2 regions of the Streptomyces sp. NPDC001450 genome follow, and region 1 is predicted to be linked to the other one. Evidence: riboswitches for the same ligand, from Rfam matches in the RefSeq annotation. Region 1 holds a riboswitch; the other holds the start of a gene.

Region 1 (5,321 bases):
GATCGGTGGTCGTCAGCCACCGCACGGCCCTGAAGTCTCTGATCCTCTTCACGCCCCGCCTGTGTCCGCGCCCGGCCCGTGGGTCACACTCGGACGGCGCGACGAGCATCACGGAAGAAGGGTGTGACGATCCGGGGGGTGCCGGACACGAACCGAATATGAGCAACGACGAGATCTTCGCCGCTGCCTATCGCGAGCACTACTGGGCGGTCAGCCGCTATGTCGCCAGGCGACTTCAGGGGCGGGCCGACGAGGTGGAGGAAGTGGTGGCGGAGGTGTTCACGGTGGCCTGGCGCCGCCGGGCCGACCTGCCCGTGACACCGCTGCCCTGGCTGTACGGCGTGGCACGCAACTGCCTGGCCAACGCGGTACGCGGCTACGGACGGCGGCGCCGGCTGGTGGACCGGCTGGGCAACGACGAGGCGGCGCACGGCCGGCACATCGTGGACAGCCCCGACGCGGAGGCCCCCGGCGCCTGGGTGCACGAGGCGCTGGCCCGGCTCTCCCCGGCGGACCAGGAGATACTGCGCCTCGCGGCATGGGAGGAACTCGGCGCCGACGAGATCGCGGTGGCCCTGGGCTGCGGCAGACGGGCGGCGGTCATGCGACTGCACCGGGCCCGGCGTCGGCTGAGAGCCGAGATCGACCGGATGGGGCCCGCTGCGGCAGCCCTGCCCGCCCCCGCCGACGCGACCCTCTGCGAGGACCACCGACATGGCTGACGAACTCGAACTCCTCCGCCGCGCCAACCCGGTGCCGACCGACGGCCCCCACTTCGGCGACGGGCCGCTGGACCAGCGCGCCGAGCGATGGTTGGAGCGGCTGCTGCACGAGGCCCCCCCGCGGCGCCGGGTCCGGCTGCTCCCGGCGCTCCCCGGTCGCACCCCGCGCGCCCGGCTGGTCTGGGGCCTCGCCGCCACCACCGTCGTCCTGGTGGTCGCCGTCGACGCCGTGCTCGGCGGTCCGAGCGCACCGCGGGCCGTCGCCGCGCCGCGCCCGCTGACCGTCCGCCTCCACTCCACGCCCGTGGCCCTGAAGGAGATGGTCGCCCTGGCCGACGCGGCCGCGGCGGGCGGCTCACCGGGCCTGCGCAAGGGCACGCACGTGCAGTCGTGGAGCCTCGGCATGAGCGACGGCAAGCACCCCGTCACCCTCCCCGAGGAGCGGGTGGTGCGCTGGCGGGCGGACGCAGGCCACACCGAACTGGTCGTGGCGACCGACCCACGCAGGCCGGGTCGCCCGGTCCTCACCGACGAGGGTGACAACCCGCACGAGGTGGCGGACGGCCACGTGATCAGCCGGACCACGTACCCGCCGATGTGGAGCGATGTCCCGCCCGAGGGGACCCCGCCGCACACCGCGGCGCGTCTGCGGGACTACCTCACCGAGATCGTCCGGCCCGGGATCGACCGCAGCACGGCCCCGCTGAGGACCGCCGAACTGTTCGACGCCGTCGGGGAACTGCTCGACCACTGGACCCTGGGTGCCCGCGAGTCGGCGGCCCTCGTCCGGCTGTTCGCCGAGGCCAAGGGGCTGCGGCCGGCCGGTGAGGTGACCGACCGCCTGGGCCGCCCCGGCCATGCGTACGTGTACGACACCGGGGGCGTTCGCCGCATGCTGATCCTGGAGCCGCGCACCGGCGCCGTCCTCGGCATGGAGACCACCTTCACCCGGGCCGAGCACGAGTACCGGGTGAAGGCCGGGGACGTCATGGAGTACCGCGCCTGGATGCGCTGATCACACCCCGAGCTGCCGGGCGGCGGCGGCCACGGTCTGCTCCAGCAGCGTGGCGATCGTCATCGGGCCGACACCGCCCGGCACCGGCGTGATCAGCGAGGCCCGCTCCACGGCGGAGTCGAAGTCGACGTCACCGACGTTCCCGGCGTTGTAGCCCGCGTCGACGACGACCGCGCCCGGCTTGATGTCCTGGCCCCGGATGAGACGCGGCCGGCCCACGGCGGCGACCACGATGTCCGCCTCACGGACCGCGGCGGACAGGTCCCGGGTGCGCGAGTGGCAGTACGTCACGGTCGCGTCGCGGGCCAGGAGCAGCATGCCCACCGGCTTGCCGAGGATCGCGCTGCGGCCCACCACCACGGCCCGCTTCCCGGCCGGGTCGACGTCGTACTCGTCGAGCAGCCGGATGATGCCGCCGGGCGTGCAGGAGACGAAGCCCGGCAGGCCGAAACTCATCGTGGCGAACGAGGCGAAGGTGACGCCGTCGACGTCCTTCTCCGGCGCGATCGCCTCGAACGCGGCCCGCTCGTCGATGTGGTCACCCACCGGGTGCTGCAGCAGGATGCCGTGCACCGCCGGGTCGGCCGACAACTCCCGCAGGGTGCCGACGAGTTCGGCGGTGGTCGTGGCGGCGGGCAGCGCCACGTGACGGGACTCGATGCCGGCCTTGCGGCAGCGGTTCTGCTTCATGCGGACGTAGGTGACGGACGCCGGGTCCTCGCCGACCAGCACCGTGGCCAGACAGGGCGCGCTGCCCGTCCGTTCGGTCAGATCGGCGGCCTTCTTCGCGGTCTCCTCGACGATGCGTCGGGCGAGGGCGGTGCCGTCCATGAGCCGGGCCTGTGTCATCTGCACTCCTGAGCTGGTTGGCCTTCATCGCCCAGGCGCGCGGCATTCTCCACGGACCGCTCCCCGGTGGTACTCCACCTCAGCGCCAGTCACGGCCCGCCCACAGCCTAGCCGAGAGCGCGGACGGCGCTCAGTGCGCGTCCGTGGACCCGGGCGCCGTGGGATCCGCCCCGGCGAGGAAGGCGTCCGCCTGGGCGGCCAGCCGGTCCGCGCCGATCGCCCCGGCCCAGCGCACGATCTCCGCCGCCAGGGCGACGGCGCCCGCCTCGTCGCCCGCGTCCCGGGCCAGCACGGCCAGCAGCAACTGCTGGGAGAGGGTGCCGGGCACCGTGCCGGCCCGGGCGCCCAGCGCGGTGGCCCGCCGCCAGCGCTCCCCGGCCCGCACGCGGTCACCGGCGTCGTGGTCGTGGTCGCCGAGATGCCGCAGCGCCTCACGGGCCAGCAGACCGTCCGCGCCGGCCTCCCCGGCGCGGAGCGCGGCGGTGTAGTGCCCGGCGGCGGCCGCCCGCTGGGCGAAGTGGTTCTCCGTGATCAGCCCCCGGTACATCGCCGCCCAGCCCCGCCGCACCTCGTCCGGAGCGCTGTCGTGCAGCTCCCGCGCCCGGTCGAGGACGGCGGTGAGCGCCTCGGGGTCCTTGCCGTCCGGGCCGATGCGCAGGGTGCCGTCGACCAGGAGCAGCCGGCCGTAGGTGTGCCTGAGCCGGAGGAAGCCGGTTTCCCAGTCGCCGTCCGGGAACTCCTTCTCCGCCGCCTCGAGCCGCTCGGCCGCGGTGTCGGTCCCCGCGAACCAGTCACGGTCCAGGGCGACTTCGGCAGCGGCCCGGGTGAGCCGCGCGCGGGCGGCGGGCTCGTCGGCGGCGGCCGCGTCGAGCAGCCGCGCCGCCCGCTCCCAGCGACCGGCCACGCTCAACTCACGTGCCGCGTCGAGTAGTTCATCGATGTCAACGAAAGCGTGCGCTGCAGAGGTCATGCCGGGCAAGGTAGTTACGCGAAAAATGATCCACAAGAAAACCACTGCGGGAGGCAGACAGTGCAGGACTCGGTGGACCGGCACGTGGCCGTCTGGGCGCGCGAGCTGGACTGGCTGGACCCGGTCAAGGAGGCGATCGTCGCCCGGCTGGCGATCCTCGGCCGGCACACCGCCCAGGCCCGCCGGGACGTGCTGGACTCCGACGGCCTCAAGTACTGGCAGTACAAGGTGCTGTTGATGCTGCGCAGGTCCGGACCGCCGTACGAGTCCAGTCCCTCACAGCTCGCCGGCCGGCTCGGCCTGACCCGGGGTGCGCTGTCGGCGCGGCTCGGGGCCGTCGAGGAGGCCGGGCTGATCACCCGTACCCACGAGACCGGCGACCGCCGGCGGGTGCGGGTACGGCTCACCGAGGCCGGGCACGCCGCGTTCGAGGCGCATGCGGCAGCGGAGGACGCGGGTGAGGGTGCGCTGCTCGCAACACTGACCGAAGCAGAGCAGCGGACGCTCGCAGACCTGCTGCGGAAACTGGTCCTGGCAGCCGAGAGCGGGGCGGACGCGCCCGGCCCAACGCTGCACGGGCCGAGAAGGTCCAGGTCAGCCGGGAGGTGACCTGGACCCTCGCGACCTTCCTCCCTACTCGTCCCATGCCTGGATCAGGATCTGTTCGGCGATCTTCCCGTCACGCAGGGTGACCATGGACTCGGCGAGGACACGCGTGCCGTCCGCGTACTCGCAGGACTCGGAGAAGGCGGCGTGGTCGCCCTGGATGACGCACTGGTCCAGCTTGTGCGTCATGTCACGGCTGTAGACGTCGTCGAGCATCTCGGCTATGTCGCGCCGACCGTGCAGGACCTTGGGATGGCTGGGCTGGGTGTTGCGGTCGATGATGCGGATCTCGGCGTCGTCCGCGTAGAGGGCGAGCAGGGTGTTCCCAGTGTTCCCCTCTATGCCCCGGCGCAGTGTCTCGGTGTCGAAGGCGGAGCCTGTCGCAGCTCCCATGGTGACCTCCTTAAGGCGCCATGGCCCGGCGGGAACAGGCCGCACGGGCCCCACCTCCGAGACTCCTCCGCCCCGGCGGCGACGGCAAGCGCAGCCGAGGCGGTCCGCCTGACGGGTGAGCGGCGACCGGGGGCCGTGTCCGAGCGGGGCCCGCCGCCGTTGCTGAGGGCATGATCTCAACACGACGTATCGTCGCCGCCGTCGGTCTGGCCGTCGGCGTCACGGGCCTCGCCGCGCCGCTGGCCAACGCTGCCGACGCGAGCGCACCGAACACCGGGCAGATCAACCCGATGACCACGCTGGACTCGCTCGCCGTCAGCGACATCCCCGCAGAGCACAGGACCGAGCTCCCGCGAGTCTCGGACCAGCTCCGCCCGTTGAACCAGGTCAGCGAACTGCAGCGGCTGAACGAGCTGCACCAGCTCACCGACCTTGCCGCCCCCGTGACCGGTCTGCTGCCCGCCGTCGAGGCCTGAGCCGCCCACGGACCCGAGGGCCGTCCCGCCCGGACGGCCCTCTTCGCCGTGCGTCCGGACCACCGGACGACGGCCGAAAGATCCACGGTCGTCGTCGTGGTCCAGCCCGCTACCGGGCCCTCGCGCGTAGGGTCGGCCCCGAAGGCACATCGAGGAAAAGGGGCCAGGCCATGGCGCAGGAAGTACGCGGCGTGATCGCACCGGGGAAGGACGAGCCCGTACGGGTCGAGACGATCGTGGTCCCGGACCCGGGGCCCGGCGAAGCCGTCGTACGCGTCCAGGCCTGCGGT
Region 2 (5,321 bases), on a different contig from region 1:
GTGAGCCGCGGCGTCGCCGAAGCCCGCGCGCAGCTCCTGGAGCAGGCTGCCGTGAGGCTCCGGGACCGCGATCGACACGCCGATCGTTACGGTCCCCACGTCGTCTCCTGTCGTCGCGTGATGTTTCCCGGCCGTCTTCGTCGCCGCCTTCGTCGCGTCCACGACCGGGCCGTCGGCTATCGACTGTACGGCCACGGATGTCCTGTGGGCAGGCGCAGCGGAAGTGATGTGCAGCGCTCTGCCCGGTCGGACGTGTGTACGGTCGTGCGCCTCAGCGCCGGTTCGTGCTTCTCAGTGCGTCTCAGTGCTTCGCAGGCAGAAAACCCACCCGGTCGTACGCCTGCGCAAGCGTCTCCGCGGCGACGGCGCGCGCCTTCTCCGCGCCCTTGGCGAGGATCGAGTCGAGCGTCTCGGGGTCGTCCAGGTACTGCTGGGTGCGCTCCCGGAACGGCGTCACGAACCCGACCATGACCTCGGCGAGGTCCGTCTTGAGCGCGCCGTACATCTTGCCCTCGTAGTCCTGCTCCAGCTCGGCGATCGACCTGCCGGTGAGCGTGGAGTAGATGGTGAGGAGGTTCGACACGCCCGGCTTGTTCTCCGCGTCGTAGCGGATCACGGTGTCGGTGTCGGTGACGGCGCTCTTGACCTTCTTGGCCGTCGCCTTCGGCTCGTCGAGCAGGTTGATCAGGCCCTTCGGTGTGGACGCCGACTTGCTCATCTTGATCGACGGGTCCTGAAGGTCGTAGATCTTCGCCGTCTCCTTGAGGATGTACGGCGACGGCATCGTGAACGTGTCGCCGAAGCGGCCGTTGAAACGCTCGGCGAGGTCGCGGGTCAGCTCGATGTGCTGGCGCTGGTCCTCGCCGACCGGCACCTCGTTGGCCTGGTACAGCAGGATGTCCGCGACCTGCAGGATCGGGTACGTGAACAGGCCGACGGAGGCCCGCTCGGCACCCTGCTTGGCGGACTTGTCCTTGAACTGGGTCATCCGGCTGGCCTCGCCGAAGCCGGTGAGGCAGTTCATGATCCAGGCGAGCTGGGCGTGCTCGGGCACGTGGCTCTGGACGAAGAGGGTGCAGCGGTCGGGGTCGAGACCGGCGGCCAGCAGCTGGGCCGCGGCCAGGCGGGTGTTGGCGCGCAGGTCCTTCGGGTCCTGCGGGACCGTGATCGCGTGCAGGTCGACGACCATGTAGAAGGCGTCGTGGGACTCCTGCAGGGCCACCCACTGGCGGACGGCGCCGAGGTAGTTGCCGAGGTGGAACGAGCCGGCGGTGGGCTGGATGCCGGAGAGCACGCGAGGTTGGTCAGCGGAAGCCATGTTTTTTATTGTCTCAGAGAGCTCGGGGGGTTCGGTGCGTGGGGAACTACGGGCCCGTGGGGGCTGGCCGCGCCCACGCGGCGGGGCCGCATATCGAATGCGGCCCCGCTTGAATGCGACCCCGCGCCCCTGGGGTTGGCTGCCCCTTGGGGCGTTGATCAGCCGAGGTCGATTTCAGGGTAGAGCGGGAACGCCGCCACCAGGTCCGTTGCCCTCTGGGCGATCTCCTCCGCGATCTTCTCGTCCAGGACGTGGGCCGCCTTGGACGGGGCGCCCGACTTGGTGGTGCCCGGCTCGGTGGTGGTGAGGACGCGGTCGATGAGGCCGGCGACCTCGTCCATCTCCGCGGTGCCGAGGCCCCGGGTGGTCAGGGCGGGGGTGCCGATGCGGATGCCGGAGGTGTACCAGGCGCCGTTCGGGTCGGCCGGGATGGCGTTGCGGTTGGTGACGATGCCGGACTCGAGCAGGGCCGCCTCGGCCTGGCGGCCGGTGAGGCCGTAGGAGGTGGCCACGTCGATCAGGTTGAGGTGGTTGTCCGTGCCGCCGGTGACCAGGGTGGCGCCGCGCTTCATCAGGCCCTCGGCGAGGGCGCGGGAGTTGTCGACGATGCGCTGGGCGTAGTCCTGGAAGGAGGGCTGACGGGCCTCGGCGAGGGCGACGGCCTTCGCGGCCATGACGTGCGGGAGCGGGCCGCCGAGCACCATCGGGCAGCCGCGGTCGACCTGGTCCTTCAGGGAGTCGTCGCACAGGACCATGCCGCCGCGCGGGCCGCGCAGGGACTTGTGGGTGGTCGTGGTGACGATCTGGGCGTGCGGGACCGGGTCGAAGTCGCCGGTCAGGACCTTGCCGGCGACCAGACCGGCGAAGTGGGCCATGTCGACCATCAGGGTCGCGCCGACCTCGTCGGCGATCTCGCGCATGATGCGGAAGTTCACCAGACGGGGGTACGCCGAGTAGCCCGCGACGATGATCAGCGGCTTGAACTCGCGGGCCTGGGCGCGCAGGGCCTCGTAGTCGATGAGGCCCGTGGCCGGGTCGGTGCCGTAGGAGCGCTGGTCGAACATCTTGCCGGAGATGTTCGGGCGGAAGCCGTGGGTGAGGTGGCCGCCGGCGTCCAGGGACATGCCGAGCATGCGCTGGTTGCCGAAGGCCTGGCGGAGCTCGGCCCAGTCGGCCTCGGAGAGGTCGTTGACCTGGCGGGCGCCGGTCTTCTCCAGGAACGGGACCTCCACGCGGTCCGCGAGCACGGCCCAGAAGGCGACGAGGTTGGCGTCGATGCCGGAGTGCGGCTGGACGTAGGCGTGTCGGGCTCCGAAGATCGCCTTGGCGTGCTCGGCGGCCAGGGACTCCACCGTGTCGACGTTGCGGCAGCCGGCGTAGAAGCGGCGGCCGATGGTGCCCTCGGCGTACTTGTCGCTGAACCAGTTGCCCATCGCCAGCAGGGTGGCCGGCGAGGCGTAGTTCTCGGAGGCGATCAGCTTCAGCATCTCGCGCTGGTCGGTCACCTCCTGGCCGATGGCGTCGGCGACCCGCGGCTCGACGGCACGGATCACGTCGAGGGCGGCACGGAAGGCGGTGGACTCGGTCGACAGGGGCTGCTCTGGCATGGGGACCTCCGGACGGCGTGCTTACAGCGTTCACGTTCGGCCCAGGCGCACGGCACTCTTTTCCCGCTCGGGCCGCTCCCCGATGGTCCGTCCCATCCCTAGCGCGCCAGTCACGACCCGCTGATCAGCCTACCGGGCGCGCCGGAGCGGCGAGGTCCCGCGTCCACCATGCGGGCGAGGATAGGAAGGGGGTCACCGTCGTATCCGGTCGTGTCCCGGGAGGGTCCGTGACCACTGCTGAAGACCTCATCGCCGCCGCCGACGCGCACAGTGCGCCCACCTACCATCCGCTGCCCGTCGTCGTGGCCACGGCGGAGGGGGCGTGGATGACCGATGTGGAAGGGCGGCGGTATCTGGATCTGCTGGCCGGTTACTCGGCGCTCAATTTCGGGCACGGCAACCGGCGGCTCCTCGACGCGGCCGAGCGGCAGCTGGAGCGGGTGACGCTGACGTCCCGCGCCTTCCACCACGACCGGTTCGCCGCGTTCTGCACGGAGCTGGCCGAGCTGTGCGGCATGGAGATGGTGCTGCCGATGAACTCGGGCGCCGAGGCCGTGGAGAGCGCGGTGAAGACGGCCCGGAAGTGGGGGTACCGGGTGAAGGGGGTGCCCGCGGAGATGGCGAAGATCGTGGTCGCGGGCGGCAACTTCCACGGGCGTACGACCACGATCATCAGCTTCTCGACCGATCCGGAGGCCCGGGCGGACTTCGGGCCGTACACGCCGGGCTTCGAGATCGTGCCGTACGGGGATCTGACCGCGATGCGGTCCGCGCTCACCGAGAACACCGTCGCCGTGCTGCTGGAGCCGATCCAGGGCGAGTCGGGGGTGATCGTGCCGCCGGCCGGCTATCTGCCGAAGGTGCGGGAGCTGACCCGCGAGCGGAACGTGCTCTTCGTCGCCGACGAGATCCAGTCGGGCCTCGGACGGACCGGGCGGACCTTCGCGTGCGAGCATGAGGGGGTCGTACCTGACATGTACGTGCTGGGAAAGGCGCTGGGCGGCGGGATCGTGCCGGTGTCGGCGGTGGTGTCGAGCGCGAAGGTGCTCGGGGTGTTCCGGCCGGGCGAGCACGGGTCGACGTTCGGCGGGAATCCGCTGGCCTGCGCGGTGGCGCTGGAGGTGATCTCGATGCTGCGCTCCGGCGAGTTCCAGGCCCGGGCCACCGAACTGGGGGCGCGGCTGCACCGCGAGCTGGGCGGGCTGCTCGGCACCGGTCGGGTCACGGCGGTGCGGGGGCGCGGGCTGTGGGCGGGCGTGGACATCCACCCGCGGTTCGGCACCGGTCGGCAGGTGTCGGAGAAGCTGATGGACCGCGGGGTGCTGGTGAAGGACACCCGCGGCTCGACCATCCGGATCGCACCGCCGCTGGTCGTCTCGGAGGAGGACCTGGACTGGGGCCTGGCCCAGCTCGCGGGCGTGCTGGAGGGCTAGTGCCCCGGCACCAGAGCCTTCCTGACGGATCCCTTCCTAGAGGATCACGTGCGGCAGGAAGCGGGCGTACTCGTCGGTGATCAGGCCCGAGGACTCGCGCAGGCCGAGGCCGGCCGGCTCGTCCTGGACGACCCAGGCGCCGAGGACGAGGTGGTTGCCGTCGAAGGCGGGCAGCGGGGCGAGCTGCTGGTAGCAGCAGGGCTCGTCCCGGGTACCGGCCGGGGCGCCGGGCTCGTGGACGGTCACGCCCGCGCCCTCGCGGCCCAGCAGCGGCTTGGCGACATAGCCGGTCGACGCCGCCAGCTCGCGCGGGCCGTCCAGGTAGGCGGGCAGGAGGTTCGGGTGGCCGGGGTACAGCTCCCAGAGGATCGCCAGCAGGGCCTTGTTGCTCAGGAGCATCTTCCAGGCGGGTTCGATCCACAGGGTGCTGCCGGTGCCGCCGCCGTTGTCCAGGGTGTCGAGGACATGCCCTGCGAAGGCGTCGGTGGTGAGCCACTCCCACGGGTAGAGCTTGAAGATGCTGCGGATGAAGCGGAGCCCGTTGTCCACGAAGCGCCCGGAGAGGGTGTCCCAGCCGATCTCCTCCATGGAGATCCAGTCGGTGGCGAGGCCGGCCTGTTCGGCGGTCTCCTTCAGGTAGGCGACCGTCATCAGGTCCTCGCCGAGTTCGTCGGCGGAGGAGTGCGCGAAGTGCAGGGGGCTGCCCGGCGGGAGCAGCGCGGCCTGTTCGCGCCAGGCGTCGACCAGGCGTTCGTGCAGGGAGTTCCACTGGTCGGCGCCGGGGAAGCGTTCCTCCATCCAGAACCACTGGGGGGAGGCGGCCTCGACCAGTGAGGTCGGGGTGTCGGCGTTGTACTCCAGGAGCTTCGCCGGGCCGGTGCCGTCGTAGCGGAGGTCGAACCGGCCGTAGACGGAGGGGAGTTCGGCGCGGCGCCGCCAGGCCTCGGTGACGGCCTCGGCGAC

Evidence for each region. Region 1 has a riboswitch for ZMP and ZTP ahead of ACWC5O_RS41135 (bifunctional 5,10-methylenetetrahydrofolate dehydrogenase/5,10-methenyltetrahydrofolate cyclohydrolase). Riboswitches for the same ligand answer to the same signal wherever they lie in the genome.
Region 2: it holds a riboswitch for ZMP and ZTP, as region 1 does, so the genes downstream of both, ACWC5O_RS36305 (glycine hydroxymethyltransferase) here and ACWC5O_RS41135 (bifunctional 5,10-methylenetetrahydrofolate dehydrogenase/5,10-methenyltetrahydrofolate cyclohydrolase) in region 1, are expected to answer to the same signal.

Annotation. Positions count from the first base shown of each region.
Region 1 covers NZ_JBSFHY010000059.1:39,774-45,094, reverse strand. The annotation lists partial or broken gene ACWC5O_RS41150 (cbb3-type cytochrome c oxidase subunit I) at 1-52, opposite strand, end outside; gene ACWC5O_RS41145 (RNA polymerase sigma factor) at 159-722, shown strand; gene ACWC5O_RS41140 (CU044_5270 family protein) at 715-1,737, shown strand; gene ACWC5O_RS41135 (bifunctional 5,10-methylenetetrahydrofolate dehydrogenase/5,10-methenyltetrahydrofolate cyclohydrolase) at 1,738-2,586, opposite strand; ZMP/ZTP riboswitch at 2,609-2,689, opposite strand; gene ACWC5O_RS41130 (hypothetical protein) at 2,717-3,556, opposite strand; gene ACWC5O_RS41125 (MarR family winged helix-turn-helix transcriptional regulator) at 3,617-4,165, shown strand; gene ACWC5O_RS41120 (nuclear transport factor 2 family protein) at 4,190-4,555, opposite strand; gene ACWC5O_RS41115 (hypothetical protein) at 4,726-5,031, shown strand; gene ACWC5O_RS41110 (S-(hydroxymethyl)mycothiol dehydrogenase) at 5,202-5,321, shown strand, end outside.
Region 2 covers NZ_JBSFHY010000043.1:65,621-70,941, reverse strand. The annotation lists gene ACWC5O_RS36315 (2'-5' RNA ligase family protein) at 1-99, opposite strand, end outside; gene trpS (tryptophan--tRNA ligase) at 302-1,318, opposite strand; gene ACWC5O_RS36305 (glycine hydroxymethyltransferase) at 1,477-2,925, opposite strand; ZMP/ZTP riboswitch at 2,958-3,049, opposite strand; gene rocD (ornithine--oxo-acid transaminase) at 3,153-4,358, shown strand; gene ACWC5O_RS36295 (glutathionylspermidine synthase family protein) at 4,395-5,321, opposite strand, start outside.